Regions from separate parts of the Enterobacter sp. QK-SA4 genome, predicted to be linked through region 1. Evidence: riboswitches for the same ligand, from Rfam matches in the RefSeq annotation. Region 1 holds a riboswitch; each other region holds the start of a gene.
The links. Region 1 has a riboswitch for thiamine pyrophosphate ahead of thiC (phosphomethylpyrimidine synthase ThiC). Riboswitches for the same ligand answer to the same signal wherever they lie in the genome.

Region 2: linked by a shared signal. The riboswitch ahead of thiB (thiamine ABC transporter substrate binding subunit) and the one ahead of thiC (phosphomethylpyrimidine synthase ThiC) in region 1 are both predicted to bind thiamine pyrophosphate.
Region 3: linked by a shared signal. The riboswitch ahead of thiM (hydroxyethylthiazole kinase) and the one ahead of thiC (phosphomethylpyrimidine synthase ThiC) in region 1 are both predicted to bind thiamine pyrophosphate.

The regions. Positions count from the first base shown of each region.
Region 1 is NZ_JBXFXH010000007.1:4,495,587-4,498,859, forward strand. It holds gene hemE (uroporphyrinogen decarboxylase) at 1-159, opposite strand, end outside; gene nudC (NAD(+) diphosphatase) at 198-971, opposite strand; gene rsd (sigma D regulator) at 1,067-1,564, shown strand; TPP riboswitch at 1,619-1,730, shown strand; gene thiC (phosphomethylpyrimidine synthase ThiC) at 1,809-3,273, shown strand, end outside.
Region 2 is NZ_JBXFXH010000007.1:4,031,257-4,034,529, reverse strand. It holds gene thiP (thiamine/thiamine pyrophosphate ABC transporter permease ThiP) at 1-419, opposite strand, end outside; gene thiB (thiamine ABC transporter substrate binding subunit) at 395-1,378, opposite strand; TPP riboswitch at 1,410-1,510, opposite strand; gene sgrR (HTH-type transcriptional regulator SgrR) at 1,547-3,202, opposite strand.
Region 3 is NZ_JBXFXH010000007.1:1,609,902-1,613,174, reverse strand. It holds gene AC1VYI_RS09260 (GntR family transcriptional regulator) at 1-304, opposite strand, end outside; gene thiD (bifunctional hydroxymethylpyrimidine kinase/phosphomethylpyrimidine kinase) at 347-1,147, opposite strand; gene thiM (hydroxyethylthiazole kinase) at 1,144-1,914, opposite strand; TPP riboswitch at 1,950-2,046, opposite strand; gene AC1VYI_RS09245 (YadA C-terminal domain-containing protein) at 2,673-3,273, shown strand, end outside.

The DNA.
Region 1 (3,273 bases):
GGCGTTTTTGCACAGCGACATAAAATCGCCCGCCTGCGCGCGCGTGGCTTTGTACTCCGGGAGATAGCGTCCCGCCTGGCGCATCATCCACACCGGGGTGACATCAACGGGCTGGCGCAGCAGCGCACGCAGATAACGATCGTTCTTCAGTTCGGTCATTTTTGCAGTTCCTTAAGCGTCATGGCCTCAGTGTAACACTACTCATACTCGGCCCGACACATCGCCACGGTATCTTCTATCAGGCGACGCGCCACGGTGCCCGGCGGAGGCAACAGCGGTAGATCGTCGTAGCGATACCAGTTCGCGTCCAGAAGCTCTTTCTGGTCGATAACGATCTCGCCGCTGTCGTATTCGGCCATAAATGCCGTCATCAGCGACTGCGGGAACGGCCACGGCTGGGAGGTGACGTAGCGCAGGTTCTTCACTTTGATCCCACTCTCCTCCATCACCTCGCGCGCCACCGCCTGCTCCAGCGTTTCGCCCACCTCGACGAAGCCGGCCAGCACGGTGTGAATGCCGTTGCGATGGCGGGTATGCTGCGCCAGCAGGATGGAATCCTCCCGGCGGATAGCGACGATAATGCACGGCGCAATCTGCGGATAGTAGCGTTCGCGGCAGTGGCTACAGAGCATCGCCCACTCGGTTTTGCTCGGGCGCATGGTATGACCGCAGTAGCCGCAGTATTTATGCGAGCGGTAAAACTCGGCCAGCTGCACGCCGCGCCCCGCCAGCTGGAACAGCCCCACGTCCAGATCCAGCACCTGGCGCACCGATCCCATATCCTGGCGGCGGGGCTGTTGGATCAACCACACGGGCTCACCCTGCCACTCGCCGATCTGTAGCGCTGGCTGTCCAACGAGATCGAACGCTTCAGCTGCACCGTAGGGGATTTCTCCGGCAGGAAGCCATAATTTTTGTTCGTGACTGACGATCCACCAACCAAGATCTGATTTTTCAATAATACGATCCATATCTATTGCACTACCTTCGCTTCACTGACATGTTGTTAGCATTGTGGTTACATTCTGGATAAGCAGATTCAATCCTACATTTTGCGGAGTCGACCATGTTAAACCAGCTGCAAAGCCTGACTGAGCGCGTTAGAGGAAATAACAAACTGGTGGATCGCTGGCTACATGTACGCAAGCATCTACTCGTGGCTTATTACAATCTGGTCGGTATTAAGCCTGGCAAAGAATCGTTTATGCGACTGAACGAAAAAGCGCTGGATGATTTTTGTCAGGGCCTGGTCGATTATCTGTCCGACGGCCATTTCAATATTTATGAACGCATTATCCGCGAAATGGAAGGGACAACGCCGTATTTAGCGGCCAGCAAGCTCTATCCGCTTCTGGAAGCCAACACCCAGCAGATCATGGATTACTATGATTCCGCGCTCGAGAACGCTATCGACCACGATAACTATCTTGAGTTTCAGCAGGCGCTATCCGACCTCGGCGAAGCGCTGGAAGAGCGATTCACGCTGGAAGATAAGCTGATCGCCCTCGTGCTGGACAACGATTTGAACATCAGTAACGAAGAGAACGTCACGCGCCCTGCTTGAGTTCTTCATCGTTAACGAGTAATTTACAACCATTCGCCCCTCTCACGAGGGGGATTTTTCTTGTCGGAGTGCCCAGCGCCTGAAAGCGCGGGCTGAGACCGTTAATTCGGGATCCGCGGAACCTGATCAGGCTAATACCTGCGAAGGGAACAAGAGTCACACTGCTGTTGTATCGCCTGAGGGCGATCCTCTCTTGCTTCATCCGTCGTCTGACAAGCCATGTCCTTCACTTTTGGAATGAGCTATGTCTACTGCAAAACTGACCCGCCGCGAACAGCGCGCACAGGCCCAACACTTCATCGACACGCTGGAAGGCACCGCTTTCCCGAACTCGAAACGCATCTACATTTCCGGCTCGCAGGCCGATATCCGCGTCCCAATGCGCGAAATTCAGCTCAGCCCGACGCTTATCGGCGGCAGCAAAGATAACCCGCAGTACGAAGACAACGAAGCCGTGCCGGTGTATGACACCTCCGGCCCGTACGGCGATCCTGATGTTGCCATCAACGTCCAGCAGGGTCTGGCAAAGCTGCGCCAGCCGTGGATTGACGCGCGTAACGACTGCGAAGAGCTGAGCGTCCTGAGTTCTGCATACACTAAAGAGCGCCTGGCCGACGACGGTCTGGACGAGCTGCGCTTTACCGGCCTGCTGACGCCAAAACGCGCTAAGACGGGCAAATGCGTGACCCAGTTGCACTACGCGCGCCGGGGCATCGTCACGCCGGAGATGGAGTTCATCGCCATCCGCGAAAACATGGGTCGCGAGCGCATCCGTAGCGAAGTGCTGCGCTATCAGCATCCGGGTGAAGGCTTTGGCGCTCGCCTGCCGGAAAACATCACGCCGGAGTTTGTGCGTGACGAAGTGGCCGCCGGGCGCGCAATTATCCCCGCCAACATCAACCACCCGGAATCCGAGCCGATGATTATCGGCCGCAACTTCCTGGTGAAGGTCAACGCGAACATCGGTAACTCGGCCGTCACCTCCTCCATCGAAGAAGAGGTGGAAAAGCTGGTCTGGTCCACGCGCTGGGGTGCGGACACGGTAATGGACCTCTCCACTGGACGCTATATTCACGAAACCCGCGAATGGATCCTGCGTAACAGCCCGGTACCAATTGGCACCGTCCCGATTTATCAGGCGCTGGAAAAGGTCAACGGCATTGCCGAAGACCTCACCTGGGAAGCGTTCCGCGACACGCTGCTGGAGCAGGCCGAGCAGGGCGTGGACTACTTCACCATTCACGCGGGCGTGCTGCTGCGCTACGTGCCGATGACCGCGAAGCGTCTGACCGGCATCGTCTCGCGCGGCGGTTCCATCATGGCGAAGTGGTGCCTGTCACATCATCAGGAAAACTTCCTCTACGAGCACTTCCGCGAAATTTGCGAAATCTGCGCCGCGTACGATGTCTCTCTGTCGCTGGGCGACGGCCTGCGTCCGGGCTCTATTCGCGACGCGAACGACGAAGCGCAGTTTGCCGAGCTGCACACGCTGGGCGAGCTGACCAAAATCGCCTGGGAGTATGACGTGCAGGTGATGATTGAAGGCCCGGGCCACGTGCCGATGCAGATGATCCGCCGCAACATGACCGAGGAGCTGGAGCACTGCCACGAAGCGCCGTTCTACACCCTGGGGCCGTTGACCACCGATATTGCGCCGGGCTATGACCACTTCACGTCAGGCATTGGGGCGGCGATGATCGGCTGGTTCG
Region 2 (3,273 bases), 460 kb from region 1:
TGCAGTCCGTAAGGCGAGAATGACCATTCCAGACCAAGCTGGCCGAACAGCGAAGCCAGCCAGCCCTGGCGACCGTAAACGCTGAGGATCCCAAATACCGCCACCAGCACGGGCAGGATCAGCGTCATGGCACAAAGGCGAAGCAGCGCCTCTCTGCCTGGGAAACGCCGACGATACAGCGCGCGCGCCAGGAAAATAGCCGGGATCGCCGACAGCAGGGCAGAGAGAGACGCCTGCCAGAAGGAGAACCGGATAACGTGCCAGAGGTAGCTGTCGTGCCAGAGGGCGAGCAGGTCGCTCTCTGGCGCGTTGAACCACAGCGCAAGAAAAGCCCCCAGGCTGACCGCCACCATCACTGTGGCGGCGAGCAGCCCGGGAAGTAACCAGCCGGGAATCAACGGCTGACGGCGCGTTGCCATTCACTTACCCATGCTGCACGCTGCGCGGCGACCTGCTGCGGCGTAAACTCCAGCGAGGTGTTTGGTTTGGTCAGTTGCTCGAAACCTGCGGGCAGGGTAACGTTCGTGACCGGATACATCCAGTTGCCTGCGGGAATCGCATTCTGGAAAGCCGGTGAAACCATAAACTTCAGGAACTTCTCGGCCAGCTCCGGCTGTTTGCTGGCAGCGGTACGCGCGGCCACTTCCACCTGCAGATAGTGCCCTTCAGCAAAATTAGCGGCAGCGTAGTTATCTTTCTTCTCGGCGATAATGTGGTAGGCCGGAGAGGTGGTGTAGCTCAGCACCAGGTCGCTTTCGCCTTTCAGGAACAGGCCATAGGCTTCGCTCCAGCCTTTGGTGACGGTGACGGTTTTAGCGGCCAGTTTCTGCCACGCCTCCGGCGCTTTATCCCCGTAAACCTTTTGCATCCACAGCAGCAGGCCCAGGCCTGGCGTACTGGTGCGCGGATCTTCATAAATCACGCGCCATTTCTGGTCACTTTCCACCAGCTCTTTCAGGCTCTTCGGCGGGTTTTTCAGCTTATTTTTGTCGTAAACAAAAGCAAAGTAGCCATAGTCGAACGGCACAAAGGTGTCGTTTTTCCAGCCTCCCGGCACGTTAACGGCCTCTGCCGCGACGCCGCTTTTGGCAAACAGTTTGGTCTGCGAGGCGGCTTCCAGCAGGTTGTTATCCAGCCCGAGCACCACGTCGGCCTTGCTGTTTTTCCCTTCCATGCGCAGACGGTTGAGCAGCGATACGCCATCTTCCAGCGCCACGAACTTCAGTTCGCAGTTACAGTCCGCTTCGAAAGCTTTTTTGACTACCGGGCCAGGGCCCCAGTCGGCAGAGAAGGAGTCATAGGTGTAGACCGTCAGGACGGGCTTCGCAAAAGCAGGCAGCGCAAACAGCGCCAGCAGGGGGAGAACTTTTTTTAACACTTTGCACCTCAAAGTTGAGTGGCAAAGGATTTTGAGAGACAGCCTCAAATCCCTTCGCCGGCGTTATCCGGATCAGGTTCGACGGGTATTATCTCAGCGCACATCTGTGATGCAGCACCCCGTTGAGAACGGCGCTATTGTAATGATTTGGTGAATATTACGAAAGCGTTATGGCTCCGGCGGCGCAAACCAGGCGGATTTAAAATCAAACCAGCCCAGGGTGTTCATCCGCAGGCCGCGCATGCTGCGCTGGCCCTGGATCATCAGCCAGTGGTGGATCAAGGGTACGATCGCCTGCTCGGCCAGCAGCTGCTGGCACCACGCTGCAAGATTCATTTCGCCCGCGCGCCACAGGGCGGCGTCCTGCTGCCAGTCACGGTCGATGCAGTGCTGGATCAGCGGGACTTCATACAAATGCGAGAAAAGGGAAAAATCGAGCGGCAGGGTAAAGTTGGCGCTGTTGAGCCAGATATCACTGGCGATCTCCCCCTGATGCCATTCGTCATAGTCCACTTCCCTGACCTCTAACCTGACCCCCTCGGCTGCCAGCAGCCGGGTCATGATTCTGGCGATAAAACGATGCTCCACGTGCTCGCGGTAGTAGGTCAGGGTGATGGACTCCAGCCCTGCGGGTTTGTCGCAGTGCACCGGGCGGGCGTGGTGCCAGCGCGGAAGCAGGCCGTACGCCGGGAACCAGTATGTCTGGTACTGCTCTTCCGCATGGTAAATCAGATTGGAAGGGGACAAAACGTGGCTGATCCACTTGCGGACGGCCTGATTTGCCCCACGGTGGGTGCGGCGGTCAAACAGGAGATAGTAACACCCTTCCTCGAGGCGACTCTCCACGGCTTTTTCTCCCGTGGTGGGGCCTTCCAGCGTCAGCCCGCAGCTCAGGTCTTCATTGAGATCCGGCAATACCCAGACGTTCACTTCGTCGATCAGCGCCCGATAGCCAAAGTAGTCGTCGAACGCGCGGATTTTCAGCTGGTTGCTGTTATTGCGGGACACGGAGTAAGGCCCGGTGCCAATCGGCAGGCTGGCAAAGTTGTTCATTGATTCCCACTCGCCGGGCAAAATCATCGACGGCACATAGCCCAGCAGCCAGGGAAGCCACTTATCCTGCTGCGACAGCTCAATATCCAGCGTCCAGGCCGTGGGCGAGTGGACGCGGGAGATATGCGAGTAGAGTGGGAGCCTGCGGGCACGTTCCAGGGAGGCGATAACGTCGTGCATTTCCAGCTCGCGGCCGTGGTGAAAGTGGATACCGGGGCGTAAAAAAAAGCGCCAGTGAAGCGGGGAAACCTGCTGCCAGTGGTGCGCGATATCCGCCTCCAGTTCCCCGTTTTCCTCATTTATCCGCGTCAGGCCGCTGAAGATTTGCCGGGCCATGTGGGTTTCAGAGCGGCGTAAGGCCGTGCCGGGCAACAGATTTTTCATCGGGCGATAGTAGAGCACCCGCAGAATGTGTCGGCCCTGACGAAAGCTGCGCCCGAGGTGGGAAACCAGCATCTGGCGCACGGCGGCTTTGTCGCCCACCAGCTGTACCAGCTGATCGATGCGATCCTGCTCGAGCAGATCTTCCGCGCGCTGCTGCTGCAGCGCCAGCCCGGTATAGAGGAAAGTCAGCCGCGAGCGTTTGCCGCGTCCCGCCTCCGCTTCCCAGCTTAACCAGCCCTGCTGCTGCATGGTGTTGAGCAGCGTGCGCATATGGCGGCGGGAGCAGCTAAGCAGGTCAGCCAGCTCGTTGAGCGTGGTCTCCTGCGATTGCCCCTCGCAGCACTGCCAGAGGCGGATAAACTGTTGTTGCAGACGACCGGAAGGCATAAAAGGGGAACTCCTGACAAAAAACCAGCAATTTATTTATCCCTATATTAGGCCAATAATTTTCCCCGATG
Region 3 (3,273 bases), 2.9 Mb from region 1:
AAAAACCGCGCGCCTCTTTCAGCGAATATTCAAAGATATTGTTGATTTGCGTGCCATAGCCACGGGAGCGCGTCACCACGCCCTCTTCCTCCAGCGCCTGCATCGCCTTTCGCACAGTGATGCGCGACACCCCGGTTAACTGGCTCAGATCGCGCTCGCCGGGCAAAATATTCCCGTGCTCCAGCACCCCGCTGCGCACCGCGTTTTTTACCGTTTCGGCAAATTTCAGGTACAGCGGCGTGTTGTCAGGCGCGGCGATCCGTTCATTCAGTTGAGCGATTAACCGGGTATGCGCTTGTTCCATCTCTGTTTTCTCAGGCGTGGTGTTTCCTGCCAGTATACTGGGTTACCACCATGCATGAAAATGATGAACCGGCCCAATACCGTGACCCACTTCCAGAGTATCGGCTTTTGCCAGCGCCGCCGAGAGCCAGGTTTTCGCTTCGCGCACCGTATCGGCCCAGCCGTCATGCCGCGGGCGCAGCGCCGCCAGCGCGGCGGAGAGCGTGCAGCCCGTGCCGTGGGTGTTTTTGGTCTGCACGCGCGGCGCGGTAAAGCGTACTTCGCCGTCGCGGGTAAACAGCCAGTCCGGGCTTTCGGCATCATCCAGGTGCCCGCCTTTCATCAGCACCGCGCCGCAGCCCATTGCCAACAGCGCGTTTCCCTGCGCTTTCATCTCGCGTTCAGTTTGCGCATGCGATGTGCCTAACAGCGCGGCGGCTTCCGGCAGATTTGGCGTGATAAGCGCCACCTGCGGCAGTAGCTTTGTACGCAGCGTCTCCACGGCGGAGGCGGAGAGCAGCGGGTCGCCGCTTTTCGCCAGCATGACGGTATCCAGCACCACGTTTTGCACCTGATAGCGTTTAAGCCGCTCGGCCACCGCTTCCACAATATCCGTCTCGGCCAGCATGCCGATCTTGGTGGTATCGATGCGCACGTCGCTGAACACAGAATCCAGCTGCGCGGCAACAAAATCCGGCTCGATACGATAGACCGACTGCACGCCGCGCGTGTTTTGCGCCACCAGCGCGGTAATGACCGAGCAGCCGTACGCGCCAAGGGCCGAGAAAGTTTTGAGATCGGCCTGGATACCCGCGCCGCCGCTGGGATCGGTGCCGGCAATGGTCAGGGCGTTAATCCGTTTCATGCCTGCTCCTCCAGCGTATAGAGCGCATCCAGAAACGCGCTGGCAAAACTGCCAGGCCCACGTGACTGCGCAACGGCCACCGTTCCGGCTCGCTTCATCCATCCGCAGGCGGCAGCGACGTTATCCATCCGGTCGCCAGGCAGCGAGCAGCTCGCCGCCACAACGGCAGAAAGCGCGCATCCGGTTCCCACTACGCGCGTCATCAACGGATCGCCGCCCGTTATCGTGCGGGTGCGTTGCCCGTCAGTGATGTAATCCACCTCGCCGGTGACGACCACAACGGCATTGGTCTGGCGAGCCAGCGCCTGTGCGGCGGGCACCGCGCTGGCTGCGGTATCGGTTGTATCAACGCCGCGCCCGCCCGCGCTCATTCCGGCAAGGGCAAGAATTTCGGAGGCATTGCCGCGAATGGCAGCCGGTTTCAGGGCAAGGATTTGATGGCAAAAACGGGTGCGGAACGTCAGGGCACCCGCGGTAACCGGGTCCAGCGTCCAGGGCTTGCCTGCAGCCACCGCGCTTTCTATTGCCCGACGCATCGCCTGGGCACGCGGCGAGGTCAGCGTACCAACGTTAATCAGCAGCGCATCGGCGATGCCGGCAAACTGTTCAGCCTCTTCGGCCTCAATCACCATCGCGGGTGATGCGCCAAGCGCCAGCAAAACGTTGGCCGTGAAGGTCTGTACGACATCGTTGGTCATACAGTGGGTCAGCGGAGAACGGGTTCGGAAGTAGTGTAAAACGCGTAAATTGAGCAGGTCAGGCTGCATGGTTTCGCTCCTGCCTTGCGTGAAGAAGCGATGACCGGGAAGGCATCTGACTTCCCTACGCTGGCATTATCCAGATCAGGTAATACGGGTATTTCTCAGCCTTCACAAAGAAGGGCACCCCGAGTCAAAATACTTTTAAAACAGTGAGTTATAAAACTCATTAACGTTATGTAGTGTAACCGCGGCCCCAGGCCAGGCGCAAGGAGTTTCGATTTATCACGCCGTTTGTCACAGCGGAAATCTCCAGACGCTCTTTCCCGTCATTTGCCAACATTTATTACGCTTTAGTTAATTCTGGTTCAGTAATTGTTAATACGTTATTGAAAAACTTTATTACGTACTTTTGCTGAGACTATTATTTTTTATTACGTGCTCATTCCGCTTTTATAAGATAGATAAACTTCTTTCGCATGAAAGAATAAGAAAGTACTAATTTATTTAACTCTATTAAACATTTGTACTTTCATCAATAGCTTAACGCTTCCCTTGATTTATCGCACAATCCATAAGTTAATGTATACATTAAATAAACCTCCTCGATACAGCCCCCTGCCCTTTCATTTATTCATATCATTTATGATTTAGATCAAAATCATCAATTTGGGTTTAATCGATAGTTTATTCACGCTACTAAAAAAGGTCCGGGCATCGAATATCCAGTATTTACATACGGAAATACAGATATCCACATGCCACTAAAGCCAAAACTGTTCTGCTTAATTTTGTTTTTTTATACATTAATGATGTGAGTCCTTCGAATGAAACTTTTCAATAAATCTGTTATTCCTGTTTTTGTATTTGGGGTGGTCGCCGGTAGCGCCATGAATATTACCAACGCTGCTGCTGCCGTTTGGGATGACGCATCAATCACAGATATTGTGAATGACCATCAAGACCAAATTACGCAAAACAGGGTCGATAGTATTGCTCGCGATCTCTCAACTGAAAATCGCTTAACGCAGGTGGATAGCGACCTTCAATCCACTAAATTAGGTGTTTTGGTTATTGAGCAAGCCACAAATGACGCTTACCAAAAAGCCTTGCTTGCTGGCGCGCTTGCAGATACTGCCAATCAAAAAAGCGATGCGGCTTTACAGGGCGTTATGACGAACGGCACAGAAATTATCAATATGGAAAACGTTAACAAAGTGCAAGATAACCGTCTTGACAGCCTGGAAAATGCCCCTAAACCCACTAACGGCGTAGATGGTAAAGATGGTAAAGATGGCGTGACGACCACCGTGACGCACATGCAGGTAGACGCAGCAACGCAAACTAAAGTGGCTAATAATACCCAGGCTGTTACCGCCACCGCTCAGGAACTTCAGGCAACAAAGCAGACGTTACAGGCAATGAATA